DNA from 2 places in the Amycolatopsis sp. cmx-4-83 genome. Region 1 is predicted to be linked to the other one. Evidence: riboswitches for the same ligand, from Rfam matches in the RefSeq annotation. Region 1 holds a riboswitch; the other holds the start of a gene.
The links. Region 1 has a riboswitch for thiamine pyrophosphate ahead of thiC (phosphomethylpyrimidine synthase ThiC). Riboswitches for the same ligand answer to the same signal wherever they lie in the genome.
Positions count from the first base shown of each region.

Region 1 (6,793 bases):
CAGCACCGAGCCCGCCTTGACGTCCTGCGCGAGCCGGACGTACTGGGCGTGCGTCCAGGCCAGCGGGGTCGCCGACGCGTTGGGCGTGCCGACCGGGAACCCGGTCTGTCCCGACGGCGGGTTCTCGTCCCACACCTGCTCCGGCATGGTCTCCGCCGAGCTGCTCACCCGGCCGAGGTCACGCAGCCGCCGCGCGGCCGACGCCGGGTCGCCGAGCGTCAGCTCGTACTCGCCGCGCTCGCCGGCGAGCAGCGGCCACAGCCGCCCGAACGTGGTGCGGCTCCCGGCCGGGAACGTGTAGTCCCACGGCGAACCGTCGGCCTGCTCGCCGTAGCCGTCCTTCGTGTACCGGTGCCAGAACTGCCCGGTGGGCGTCGTGAACGCGATGTCCTTGTCCGTGACGCGAATGCTGTTCTCGATCACCGGGTCGTCGGCCCGGTAGACGCCGAGCCGGACGAGGTCGAGGAAGCCCGCGTCGGTGACCGCGCGCTGGTCCATCGTGACGCTCGAGTTGCCGAGGTTGTACGTCGTCCCCGCGTTGGCGTCGGCGTCCTTGGTCAGCCGGACGAAGTACGGGTCCTTCGACAGCGGCCCGTTCGTGGTGATCGTCTGCTTCGGCAGGTCGGCCTTGAACTTGTCGGCCGCGGCGAGGTAGCGGGCGGCGTCCGCCGAAGCTCCGTTGTGCGAAGCCAGATCCGCGGCGCAGACCAGCCCGGCGATCACCGACGCGATGGTCGACGGGGACCAGCCGTCCTGCTCCTCCCAGCGCTCCTGCTGGGTGTACGGCGCCGGCTGCCCGTTCGGGCCGACGTAGCCGATGATGAAGTCGGCGGCCTTCCGGACGCCGGGCCACAGGTCGTCGCGGCCGAGCTGCTGGGCCAGCACGATCGGGAAAGCGGTTTCGTCGAGCTGAATCGACGTCCAGTACGGCACGCCGTCGACCCGGCTGTTCTGCGGCATGTGCCCGTCGGCCTGCTGCTGCGTGCCGAACATGTAGCTCACCGCGCGGTTCGCGGCACCCTGGTCGCCGCCGGCGGCCAGCCCGGTCGCGATCTGGTAGAGGTCACGCGGCCAGACCAGGTGGTAGGTCCCGGACGGCGACCACTCCGGGTCGTTGTTCCCGAACCGCCAGGGCATGCTCGGCGACGCGATGAAGGCGCCCGGGTGGTGCTTGTCCTCGCTCGCGGCCAGCGTCAGCATCGACGCCTTGTAGAGGTCGCGCTCGGCGTCGGTCTTCAGCGACGACGGCGGCTTGCTCACCCCGCGCAGGTACTGCTCCCAGCCGCGGTCGTACGCGCGCGTGATGTCGCGGACACCGCGGCGCTGCGACGCCTGCGCGCTGCCGAGCGCGTCCGGCGCCTTCGCGCCCATGCCGAGCGCGAGGGTGACGTGCCGGTTCCGGAGGCCGTCGGCGCTCGTCTGCCCGGTCAGCACGACGTTGCCCTTCGCGGCGGTGTCGTAGCTCTTCAGCTTGAAGGTCTTCGTGAGCTGCGTGGTGCCGTCGGAGTTGCCCGCGTAGCCGACGCTGGTCTTCGTGAACGCGGGCTTCGCGGTGAGCGCGGCGGCGTTCGCGGCGTCCTGCGCGGTGAGCACGTCGCCCTTGCGCGCGGCCGAGTCGTCGGAGCCGTCGTTGGTGAGGTCCGGGTCGGCGATCGCGTAGAGCTGGTACGGCCGCCCGGTAAGCGACTGGAAGTCGACGTCCACCAGCACGGTCGTGGCGGCCGGGTCGGTGACGTAGGTCTTGCGGAGGCGCCAGCGGTGCTGGTCGTCGGTGATGGTCTGCTCGTAGGTCAGGCTGTCGTCGTCGGTCCGCCGGACCTGCTGCGACTTCGCCGCGTGGTCGAGGTCGGCGAAGCTGCGGCCGTCGGTGACGACGAAGTTCAGCGAGCGGACGCTGGGCGTCGACAGGTCCGGGTAGTAGACCTCGGACAGCTGCCCGCCCTGGAGGGTGAACCAGACGTTGCTCGAGCGGTCATGAGCGGTGCCGAAGCCGGTCTTGTTCGCGGGCAGCCAGCTGGGATGGGCGCCCGGGGCGCCCGGAGCATCCCCCTGGGCCGCCGCGATCCCCGGGATCAGCCCGGTGACCAGCAGCCCGGCGAGGGCGCCGAACATGAGTTTGCGCATATCAACCCCACAGAAGATCGCTTCTGCACCGTTACAGAAGCGCTTGGGGAGTCTGCCCGCCGGATCTTCACCGGCGCGTGGTCCGATCCGGTGAACCACTGACCGTCACTGGTCCGGTCGGCGGTTCACGACCAGCGAACGGACTTCACGGCCGCGAAAGCGCACACTTGTTGTAGGTGCAACGGTGTAATCGAGGTGGAGACGTGGACGACGCGATGGACGCCTACTCGCGCGCGGTGAGCACGGTCGCCGAGACCGTGACCCCGCACGTCGCCGGGGTGCAGCTCGAGCGCGGGAGCGGGTCCGCGGTCGTCTTCGCCGAGGACGGCCACCTGCTCACCAACGCCCACGTCGTCAGCGACCACCGGCGCGGGGTCGCCACCTTCGCCGACGGCAGCGAGGTGCCCTTCGACGTCGTGGGCGCCGATCCGCTGTCCGATCTCGCCGTCCTGCGGGCGCGCGGGGAAACGCCGCCGGCCGCCACGCTCGGGGACGCCGACCGGCTGGTCGTCGGGCAGCTCGTCGTCGCCGTCGGGAACCCGCTCGGGTTCGCCGGGACGGTCACCGCCGGGGTGGTCAGCGCGCTCGGCCGGGCGCTGCCGGTGCGGCAGGGGCGCACCACCCGCGTGATCGAAGACGTCATCCAGACCGACGCGGCGCTCAACCCCGGCAACTCCGGCGGCGCGCTCGCCGATTCGGCCGGCCGGGTCGTCGGCGTCAACACCGCCGTCGCCGGCGTCGGGCTCGGGCTCGCGGTGCCGATCAACGCGACGACGCGGCGGATCATCGACACGCTCGTCGTCGAAGGCCGGGTGCGGCGCGCGTACCTCGGCATCGTCGGCGTGCCCGCGCCGCTGCCGGACGACGTCGCCGGGCGCACCGGGCAGAGCGCCGGGCTGCGGGTGCGCGAAGTCGTCTCCGGCGGCCCCGCGGACCAGGCCGGCCTCAAGGCGGGCGACCTCGTGCTGACCGTCGGGCGCACCCGGGTGTCGGACGCCCAGGGCATCCAGCGCCGGCTCTTCGCGGAAGTGATCGGCACCGCACTGCCGATCACCGTGCTGCGCAACGGAGCCATGGTCGACGTCTACGCCACTCCGGCCGAGTTGGCCGGGTGACTTGAGTATCGCGCCCCGGCGTGGCATGGTCGGTGGCACAACACCAACGCGGGAGCTCGCGCCATGGCGGGCTGAGAGGGTGACTTGCGTTTCGCAGGCGTCACCGACCGCATGAACCTGACCGGGTAATGCCGGCGTAGGGAGTGAAAGTCGTTGACGACGCTGGAAAACAAAGACGTCTCCGTCACCACGGGTCCGATCACCGGCTCGCACAAAGTCTTCCACCAGACGGAATCCGGACTGCGCGTTCCCGCGCGCCGGATCGACCTCTCGAACGGCGAACACTTCGACGTCTACGACACTTCCGGCCCGTACACGGACCCGGAAGCCTCGATCGACGTCCACAGTGGACTGCACCGGCTGCGTGCCGGCTGGGCCGACGGGCGTGAGCACAACACCCAGCTCGGCTGGGCCAAGCAGGGCGTGATCACCCGCGAGATGGAGTACATCGCCGCGCGAGAAAGGGTTTCCCCCGAGTTCGTGCGCGCCGAGGTCGCGAGCGGCCGCGCGGTGATCCCGGCCAACCGGAAGCACCCCGAGTCCGAGCCGATGATCATCGGCAAGAACTTCCTGGTGAAGATCAACGCCAACATGGGCAACTCGGCCGTCTGGTCGTCGGTCGAGGAAGAGGTCGACAAGATGGTGTGGGCGACCCGCTGGGGCGCCGACACGATCATGGACCTCTCCACCGGCAAGCGGATCCACGAGACGCGGGAGTGGATCATCCGCAACTCGCCGGTCCCGGTCGGCACCGTGCCGATCTACCAGGCGCTCGAAAAGGTCAACGGGGAGCCCGAAAAGCTGTCGTGGGAGGTGTACCGCGACACGATCGTCGAGCAGTGCGAACAGGGCGTCGACTACGTCACCGTGCACGCCGGCGTGCTGCTGCGCTACATCCCGCTGACCGCGCGGCGCGTCACCGGCATCGTCAGCCGCGGCGGCTCGATCATGGCCGCGTGGTGCCTCGCGCACCACCAGGAGTCCTTTTTGTACACGCACTTCGAGGAGCTCTGCGAACTCCTGCGCCAGTACGACGTCACGTTCTCCCTGGGCGACGGCCTGCGCCCGGGCTCGATCGCCGACGCCAACGACCGCGCGCAGTTCGCCGAGCTGGAAACCCTCGGCGAGCTGACGCACATCGCGCGCTCGCACGACGTCCAGGTGATGATCGAAGGCCCCGGCCACGTGCCGATGCACAAGATCAAGGAGAACGTGGAGCTCGAAGAGAAGCTCTGCGGCGAGGCGCCGTTCTACACCCTCGGTCCACTCGCGACGGACATCGCGCCGGGGTACGACCACATCACCTCGGCCATCGGCGCGGCCCAGATCGGCTGGTACGGCACGGCGATGCTGTGCTACGTCACGCCGAAGGAGCACCTCGGCCTGCCGAACCGCGACGACGTCAAGACCGGCGTGATCACGTACAAGATCGCCGCGCACGCCGCGGACCTCGCCAAGGGGCACCCGTACGCGCAGGAGTGGGACGACGAGCTGTCGAAGGCGCGCTTCGAGTTCCGCTGGCACGACCAGTTCAACCTCTCGCTCGACCCCGACACCGCACGCTCGTTCCACGACGAGACGCTGCCCGCCGAGCCGGCCAAGACCGCGCACTTCTGTTCGATGTGCGGCCCGAAGTTCTGCTCGATGCGGATCACGCAGGACGTCCGCAAGTACGCCGAAGAGCACGGCCTGTCCACTGTGGAGGCCATCGAGGCCGGCATGGCGGAGAAGTCGGCGGAGTTCGGCGAGCAGGCCAACAAGGTCTACCTGCCCGTGGTGCAGCAGTGACACCGAGGACCGCCCTCACCATCGCCGGATCGGACTCCGGCGGTGGTGCGGGCATCCAGGCCGACCTGCGGACGTTCTTCGCCAACGGCGTCCACGGGCTCGTGGCGCTGACCGCGGTCACCGTGCAGAACTCGCTGGGCGTGCAGGGTTTCACCGAGATCCCGGCCGACGTGGTGACGGCGCAGATCAAGGCGGTGGCGTCCGACATGGGCGTCGACGCGGCGAAGACGGGCATGCTCGCCACCGCGGAGATCATCCGCTCGGTGGCGAAGACCCTGGACGAACTCGGGATGGACTTCCCCCTGGTCGTCGACCCGGTGGCGGCGTCGATGACGGGACACGCCCTCCTGCGCGAAGACGCGCTGGAGGCGATCCGCACCGAGTTGTTCCCCCGCGCCACGCTGATCACGCCGAACCTGGACGAAGTCCGCCTCCTGACCGGGGTTTCGGTCGTCGACGCGGCCACCCAGCGCGCGGCGGCGGAGGCGTTGCTGGAGTTCGGTTCCCGCTGGGTCCTGGTCAAGGGCGGCCACATGCAGGGCACGGAGGACTGCGTGGACCTGCTGTCGGACGGCCGCGAGTTCCGGGAACTGAGCGGCCCGAGGTACCTCACGGAGAACACCCACGGCGGCGGCGACACCCTGGCGTCGGCGATCACGGCGTCCCTGGCGAAGGGCTCCTCGGTCCCCGACGCGGTGGCGGAGGGGAAGAAGTTCATCGAACGCTGCGTGGCGGAGTCCTACCCGCTGGGCGCGGGCGTGGGCCCGGTGTCGCCGTTCTGGGTGCTGGACCGCTGAAGCCGCTTCTTCGCGGTGACGGCGCCCGGCGGCACCGGCCGGTACTCCACGCTGATCACCTCGATCCGGTCCCCGGGGATGATGACCCGGCGGTAGGAGTCCGGCAGCGGCCGGAGCGGGCTGTCGGCGTCCGGCTTGGCGGCCAGGGGTTTGGTGAGCAGCAGCTCGCGATCACCCATCGGCAGATCGGCCGTGAAGTTCTCGACCTGCCCGGTGTACACCAGCCCGCCGGCCAGCCGGACCCGGGCGAACACCGCGTGCCCGGCCGGCACGCCGTGCCGGAAGGCCTTGCCCCAGAGGCTGATGACGCGGATCGTTTCCCCGTGGCGCCGGGCCAGCCACTTGTGCAGCCCGAACGCCAGCGCGTGGGAGGTCGCGGCCGCCACGACGAGCGTCAGCACCACCGCGCCGTAGTGGTCCGCCAGGTAGGCGTTCCCGCCGAGGATCAGGGCCCGGGGGTCGAAGAACAGCCGGGGGAAGAGCCACTGCGCCGCCTGCAGGAGCACGACGGTGACCAGGGTGAACCCCAAGCTGCCCAGCGCGACCCGGCCGATCTCGCGGAACGCCGATTCGGCCACCGCCACCCGGCGGCGCGCGCCCAGCAGGTCGAAGAACAAGCCGGGCGCGACGACGAGCAGGAACAGCACGGCCGCGAGCCACGTGCCGGGGATCATCCGGAGTAGTCGGCCGGATGCCGGTCACCGTCGCCGTCGCCCGGGACACCTTCGTCCACCGCGCCGTCCGTCGGAGGCTCGCTGCTCATGATCAGCTGGGGTGGCTCGTCCATCGCCCGCGCGACCTCGTCCACGCGCCACCGGGAGAACCAATCGGTCACGTCCGGCCACCTTTCACGACGGGGTTCGCCACCTCGGCCTCCCTGGAGTCGCGGCACCGGCGACGGCCGTTACCGAGCGGCCGCCGGCTCGTCAGCGGACCGGCTGCAGCTCCCGGCCGTCGTACTCCTCGCGG
Region 1 is NZ_JAEBEF010000002.1:566,519-573,311, reverse strand. Features, by position in the region: gene ACLJQM_RS07780 (glycoside hydrolase family 15 protein) at 1-2,124, opposite strand, end outside; gene ACLJQM_RS07775 (S1C family serine protease) at 2,328-3,239, shown strand; TPP riboswitch at 3,278-3,399, shown strand; gene thiC (phosphomethylpyrimidine synthase ThiC) at 3,393-5,027, shown strand; gene thiD (bifunctional hydroxymethylpyrimidine kinase/phosphomethylpyrimidine kinase) at 5,024-5,824, shown strand; gene ACLJQM_RS07760 (DUF6338 family protein) at 5,767-6,498, opposite strand; gene ACLJQM_RS07755 (hypothetical protein) at 6,495-6,659, opposite strand; gene ACLJQM_RS07750 (winged helix-turn-helix transcriptional regulator) at 6,751-6,793, opposite strand, start outside.

Region 2 (6,793 bases), on a different contig from region 1:
GGCGCGCTCGTCGAGGGGCCGGGCTTCCACCCGTTCCTGTCCGGGCGCGACAACCTGCTGCGCTTCGCCGCCGCGGAACCCCGGCTGGCTTCGGCCGGGATCCCCGCCGCCGTCGACTCCGCGCTGGAGCGCGTCGGGCTGACGGTCGCAGCGCGCCGCCGGTACAAGGGTTACTCGCTCGGCATGAAGCAACGGCTCGGGCTCGCTTCGGCGTTGCTCGTGCCGCGCAAGATGGTCGTGCTCGACGAGCCGACCAACGGCCTCGACCCCGCTGGTACCAGGGAGATCCGCAGGATCGTCGCCGAGCTGCACGCCGAGGGCGTCACCGTGCTGGTGTCGTCGCACCTGCTGGCCGAGGTCGAAGCGACCTGCACGCACGTCGCCGTGCTGCAGAGCGGGAACGTCGTCGCGCAGGGTGAGCTGGCGGAGCTTCTGGAGTCCGGGAACGCGGCCCTGCTGGTCCGCACGCCGGACGCGGAGCAGGCGGTGGAAGTGCTGCGGGAGAACCGGATCGGCGCCCGGCTGACGCCGGACGGCGTCCGCGTCGACCTGACGGCGGCGGAAGCACCGCGGGTGCTGCAGGTCCTGGTGGGCGCGGGGGTCGCGGTCCACGAGGCGACGCGGGCGCGCACCGGGCTCGAAGACTTGTTCGCCCGGCTGACGGAGGGGGCGGAATGACCGCGGTACTCGACGCACCGGCGGCCCGCACGGGCCACGACACGGTGCCGCTGCCCCGGCTGCTGGCCGCGGAGCTGCGCTGGATCTTCCGGCGGCCGCGCACGTTGGCCGTGCTCGGGCTGCTGGCCCTGATCCCGGTGATCATCGGCATCGGCCTGACCCTGGTCGACGACCAGCCGGGCAGCGGCGGCGGCCCGGACGACGGCGGCGGCGCGCTGCTGGCGTCCGCGGTCAACAACGCGTTCGTCCTGCCGATCGCGGCGATCGTGATGTCGCTGGCACTGCTGCTCCCGCTGGCCTCGGCCATGGCGGGCGCGGACGCGATCGCCGGCGAGACGGCGCACGGAACGCTGCGCGGCTGGCTGATCGCCCCGGTCGGCCGCGGCCGGCTCCTGGCGGTGAAGGCGTTCGGCGTCGCGACCGTGTCGGTCGTCTCGGTGCTCGCGATGTGCGTGACCGGCGTCGTGACCGGGCTGATCATCAACGGTACGGATTCGCTGTTCACGTTGTCGGGCACGACGTTGTCGCTCGGCGGCGCGCTGGCCCGGATCCTGCTGGTGGCGGGCTGGGTGGTGCTCCAGCTGTGGGCGGTCGGCGCGGTCGCGCTGGCGATCTCCAGCTGGACCGAGCACCCGATGCTGGTGGTGGCGTCGGTCCTGGCGACCGACATCGTGTTCACCATCCTCGGGTTCCTGTCCTCTTTGGACTGGCTGCACCCGTTCCTGCTGACGCAGAACTGGTCGATGGCACCGGCGGAGGTGCTGCAGGACCCGATGGGCACGCAGATGCTCGGCGAAGGCGCGCTGCGCGCGGTGTGCTACATCGTCATCGGGCTGTCGCTGGCCTACGCACGCCTCTCGACCCGCGACGGCTGAATCCCGACCACCGCCAGCCCGTCGGGGTCCAGTGCGAGGTGCACCTGGTCCCCGGCGCGCAGGTCCGATGTCGCGGGCGCGACGGCGTCCACAGTGGATTCCTCGAGGCGAACCACCAGGCGTGAGTGTTCGCGGCGGTGCACCGCCGCGAACACTTCTCCTGCCACGCCGGAGTCCGCGACCCGCAGCGCGTGCGGCCGCAGCCCCAGCCGCACCGGACCGTCGTCCGCATCGGGCAGTGCGACGTCACCCAGCGCCGTGCGCACCACACCGGCCGCCGCGACGCCGTCCACGAACGTCGTCACCCCGAGGAAGCGGGCCACGTCGTCGTCGGCCGGGTTGCGCCACACGCGCCGGACCGCGCCCTCCTGCCGGACCTCCCCGGCGTCGAGCACCGCCACCCGGTCGGCGAGCGTGAACGCCTCCTCCTGGTCGTGCGTGACCAGCAGCGCGGTGATCTTGCTGCGCCGCAACAGCTCCGCCAGGTCGATGGCCAGCTGCTCGCGCAACCCGGCGTCCAATCCGGACAGCGGCTCGTCGAGCAGCAGCAGCCGCGGCTCCGGTGCCAGCGCCCTGGCCAGCGCGACCCGCTGGGCCTGGCCGCCGGAAAGCTCGGTGACGCGCCGCTTTTCGAAGCCGGTCAGGCCGACCAGCGCCAGCAGCTCGGCGACCCGCGGCGCCCACTGCGCGCGCGGCACGCCGTGCATGCGCAGGCCGAACGCGATGTTCGCGGCGACGTCGCGGTGGCCGAAGAGCTGGCCGTCCTGGAACACCAGCCCGAAGCCGCGCTTGTGCACCGGCACCGCGCCGAGGTCCTCGCCGTCCCAGCTCACCGAACCGCGCGCGCCCGGTTCGAGCCCCGTGATCGCGCGCAGCAGCGTCGACTTCCCCGACCCCGACGGGCCGAGCAGGGCCAGCACTTCGCCGTCCGCGATGTCCAGGCGGGCGTCGCGCACCGCGGCGAACGTTCCGTAGTGGACGGTCAGGTCCCGCACCGACAACGCCATCAGAACTCTCCCACCCGGCCGCGTCCGAGCCGGTCGATCAGCGCGACCGCCAGCACCGTCACGAGCATCAGCAGCGCGCACGCGGCGTACGCCATCTGGTTGTTGAGCTCCCCCGGCCGTCCCATCAGCGACGCGATCGCCACCGGCAGCGTCGGTGCCGTCGGCCGGGCCAGGAAGCTGGTCGCGCCGAACTCGCCGAGCGCCACGACGAAGCCGAACCCGGCGGCGGCGACCAGCGGGCGCAGCGCCAGCGGCAGGTCGATCTCGCGCCACACGCGCAGCGGGCTCGCGCCGAGCGTCGACGCGGCCTGCCGCAGCCGGACGTCGACCGAGCGCAGCACCGGCAGCACCATCCGCACGATCAGCGGCGTGATCACCAGCGCCTGGGCCAGCGGGACGAGGTAGGGCGACGTCCGCAGGTCGCCGGGCAGCGCGTCGAGCGTGACGAGGTAGCCGAAGCCGACGGTCACCGCGGACACGCCGAGCGGCAGCATCAGCACGGCGTCCATGGTTTCCCCGAGCCCGCGCGCGGGTTTCGACGGCGACCGCCGCAGCGCCACCAGCACCACGGACGCGAGCACGCCGACGGCCATCGCGAGCAGCGTCGCGTCGATCGCGACCTTCAGCGAGTTCACCGCGGCGTCCCAACCGGACACCTGCAGCGCGCCCTTCTCGCCGGTGCTCGTGAGTGCCCGGTACCCGGCGAGGCTCCAGCCGTCCTCAGTGGACACGGACTCGGCGAGCAGCGCGACGATCGGCGTCAGCAGCAGGGCGAGCACGACGCCGGCCGCGCCGACGCCCCACCATTCGCCGCCTCTCGGCCGCCGCGGCCCGCCGGAGCCGATCCGGGCGCCGTCCTTGCGCCGCCGGGCCAGCCCGCCGAGCACCAGCGCGGCGACCACGGCCGCGAACTGGATGACCGACAGCGCCGCCGCGCCCGAGAGGTCCAGCAGGTCGACCGTGCGCAGGTAGATCTCGGTTTCCAACGTCCGGTACTTCGCGCCGCCGAGGATCAGGACGACCCCGAAACTGGTGGCGCAGAACAGGAACACCACGGCCGCGGCGGACGCGACCGCCGGGGCCAGCGCGGGCAGCGTCACCGAGCGGAAGGCCCGCCACGGGGACGCACCGAGCGCGCGGGCGGCGTCGGTCGTCCGCGGATCGAGCCGCGCCCACAGCCCGGCGACCGTGCGCGCGACGACCGCGACGTTGAAGAAGGCGTTGGCCAGCACGATCGGCAGCACGCCGCCGTCCGGCCAGAGCGCCCGGAACGCCAGCCCGACGACGACCGTGGGCAGCACGAACGGCACCAGCACCAGGGTCCGCGCCAGGCCGACGCCGGGCAGTTCCACCCGGGCCAGCAGGAACGCCACCGGCAGCCCGGCGGCCACGGCGACCACCGTCGACGCCGCCGCGCTCGCGACGGTGAAGCCGGCCAGCTGCCAGGTCCGCGCGTCGCCGAGGACGACGTCGAGCCCGCCCTCGGCGAACCCGCGCCCGATGATCGCCAGCACGGGCCAGGCGAAGAACACCACCAGGAACCCGATCGGGGCCAGCCCGAGCAGCGCCAAGCCGAGTCCGCGGGCGGTCCGGGGTGGAGCTACGACTGCACGAGCGTGCGCCATTCGCCGATCCACTTCTCCCGGCCGGCCTGCACCTGGTCCGCCGTCAGCGCTTGCGGCTTCTGCGGCAGCGGCGCGACCTGCGCCCAGCCGGCGGGCAGGTCGACGCCCTGGCGCGCCGGGTAGACGTACATGTTGGCCGCGACGGTCGCCTGGAACTGCTGCGACAAAAGGAAGTCGACGACCTTGCGCGCGCTCTCGGTCTGCTTGCCGCCGGCCAGCACGCCGGCGTACTCGACCTGGCGGTAGCAGGTGTCGAGCAGCGCCTTGGTGCGCGGCTTGCCGTCGTCGCCGACCTCGGCGGCCGGCGAAGACGCGTACGAGACGACGATCGGCCGCGGCCCCTTGCCCGCGGAGCCGGAGAAGTCCTTGGTGTAGGCCTCTTCCCAGCCGCTGACCACCTTGAGGCCGTTGGCCTTCAGCTTCGTCCAGTAGCCCTGCCAGCCGGACTCGCCGTACTTCGCGATGGTGCCGAGGAGGAACGCGAGCCCGGGCGACGCCGTGGCCGGGTCCTCGGCGACGAGGAGGTCCTTGTACTTCGGGTCGGCCAGGTCGTCGTAGCTCGACGGCGCCGGGATCCCCTTGGTGGCGAAGTAGTTCGTGTCGACGTTGACGCAGACGTCCCCGACGTCGACGGCGGAGAGCCGGTGCTCGGGATCGACGGCGTAGCGCTGCGGCCCGCGGTCGGCTTCCGGGCTGGTGTAGGGCTCGAAGACGCCTTCGGAGAGCGCGCGCGAGGCGAAGGTCGAGTCGACGCCGTACGCGACGTCGCCGACCGGGTTCGCCTTGGTCAGCACGAGCTTGTTGGTCAGCGATCCGGCGTCGCCCTGCTTGAGCACGGAAATCTTGATGCCCGACTGCTTCTGGAAGGCGTCGAGCACCTCCTGCGGCGCCAGGAAGGAGTCGTGCGTCACGAGGGTGACGGTGGGCGTCTGCTGCGTGCCACCGTCGCCGTCCGACAGCGAGCACCCCGCGGCGACGACGCTGACGACGGCGATGGCCGTCGCGGCGCGAACAGCCCTGCGTTTCATCTACCCCTCCTGCACTTCGCCGGACGAGGAGAGGAAGCCCTCCCTTCGCCGGCATGATCCGGTCAGGTGCGAACGGTCGCGGGGTGACCCGCCTCTCAGCCCGGCTGACCGGACTCCCGTGGCAACCGTGCAGCGTAGTCCAGGACGGACGACCATGGAGACATGACGGAAATCTTGAGCGACTCCGAGGCCGACGGACGACTGGGCGCGAACTGGACGCGTACCGGAGCGGTGATCTCCCGGGAGGTGGAGCTGGCTTCGTTCTCCCAGGCGATCGAGGTGGTGGACCGGGTGGCGGTCCTCGCCGAGGCGGCCGACCACCACCCGGACATCGACATCCGCTGGCGCACCCTGACGTTCCGCCTCAGCACGCACTCGGCGGGCGGCCTGACGGCGAAGGACTTCTCCCTGGCGGCCGAGATCGACTCGGTGCTTTCGGCGTTGTGATCCTGGTTACTCTGAGTGCACTTTTTCACCGGTTCGACGTCTCTCGGTAAACGACTTTTGCTAGGAGAGACGGACATGACCCAGGCCATCGTGGTCGGCACAGCAGCATTCGCGACGATGGTGGCGGCAGCCGGCGGTGTGCTCTGGTTCACCGCCAAGGGCCGCCGTCACCCGGATGCCGGTGAGTTCGATCACAGCCGCTAACGAAGGCCAAGATCAGCGCGCTGAGCAGGGCGGAAGCATCGGTTTTCGGCCCTAGGAAACGCCATGAACAGCACCGCCACCCTCACCTCCGCACAGCGTGCCTGGATCAACGCCCTCGCCCCCGCGGTGGTGCTGATCACCATCGCCCTGATGGGCCTGCTCGGCTGAGTTCGCCCGCGCCGCCGCTCTGACTTCTCGAGCGGCGGCGTTTTCAACGGATCTCTTCCGGTGCCGGGAACGCGGCCGGCGGCTCGTCCTCGACAGTCCAGTATTCGAGCGCCGACAACCGGCCTTCGTCGACGAACACGATGAGCCCGCCGCCCGGCACGTCGGCTTCGACCGCCACCCGCTCGGCGACCTCGAACGTGGGCGCGTCCGCATCGACTTCGAGATCGACGGTCGGGCACCCGCAACCACAGCTTCCGGTCACCCGGGCCGTGACGGCTTGCGCCCGCAGTTCGGCTGCGCCCGGGAAGTCCCCCGCGAGAAGGACTTCCAGGGTCTCGCGCTCGTTCCGCGTGAGCGGGCGGCTCACCATCAGTAGCGGGACATGTTCGGGATCGCCTTCTCCGCGACCCCGATGAGGTCCTCGACCTTCGCCACGTCGGCTGTCACATCTTCAGCAGTCACCGAAGGTGCCTCGGAAGAACGGTAGGCGACTTCGTTGCGCCGAACCCGCATCCGGTTGAAGGGACGCAGAAGCGGCCCCAGCGGCGGATCGAGCTGCGCGAGAACCGCTTCGTAGACGGCGATGTGGCCACCGCGGCTCGTCGCACGCAGGCCCTGGTTCTGCAGGATGGCCGCCAAAGCCCGGCGGGCGCCGTCGTACGCCAGCGTGTAGGCGCCTTCCGGATCCGAACCGCGCGCGATGAGCGCGTCGATCGTGGCGCGCCCTTGGTTCCACGGGGTCATCGGGATGGCTCCTGGTC
Region 2 is NZ_JAEBEF010000005.1:596,866-603,658, forward strand. Features, by position in the region: gene ACLJQM_RS18620 (ABC transporter ATP-binding protein) at 1-678, shown strand, start outside; gene ACLJQM_RS18625 (ABC transporter permease) at 675-1,553, shown strand; gene ACLJQM_RS18630 (ABC transporter ATP-binding protein) at 1,523-2,560, opposite strand; gene ACLJQM_RS18635 (ABC transporter permease) at 2,560-4,185, opposite strand; gene ACLJQM_RS18640 (thiamine ABC transporter substrate binding subunit) at 4,161-5,213, opposite strand; TPP riboswitch at 5,236-5,343, opposite strand; gene ACLJQM_RS18645 (4a-hydroxytetrahydrobiopterin dehydratase) at 5,376-5,660, shown strand; gene ACLJQM_RS18650 (hypothetical protein) at 5,736-5,864, shown strand; gene ACLJQM_RS18655 (hypothetical protein) at 6,076-6,402, opposite strand; gene ACLJQM_RS18660 (hypothetical protein) at 6,402-6,776, opposite strand; gene ACLJQM_RS18665 (ArsR family transcriptional regulator) at 6,773-6,793, opposite strand, start outside.
Region 2: it holds a riboswitch for thiamine pyrophosphate, as region 1 does, so the genes downstream of both, ACLJQM_RS18640 (thiamine ABC transporter substrate binding subunit) here and thiC (phosphomethylpyrimidine synthase ThiC) in region 1, are expected to answer to the same signal.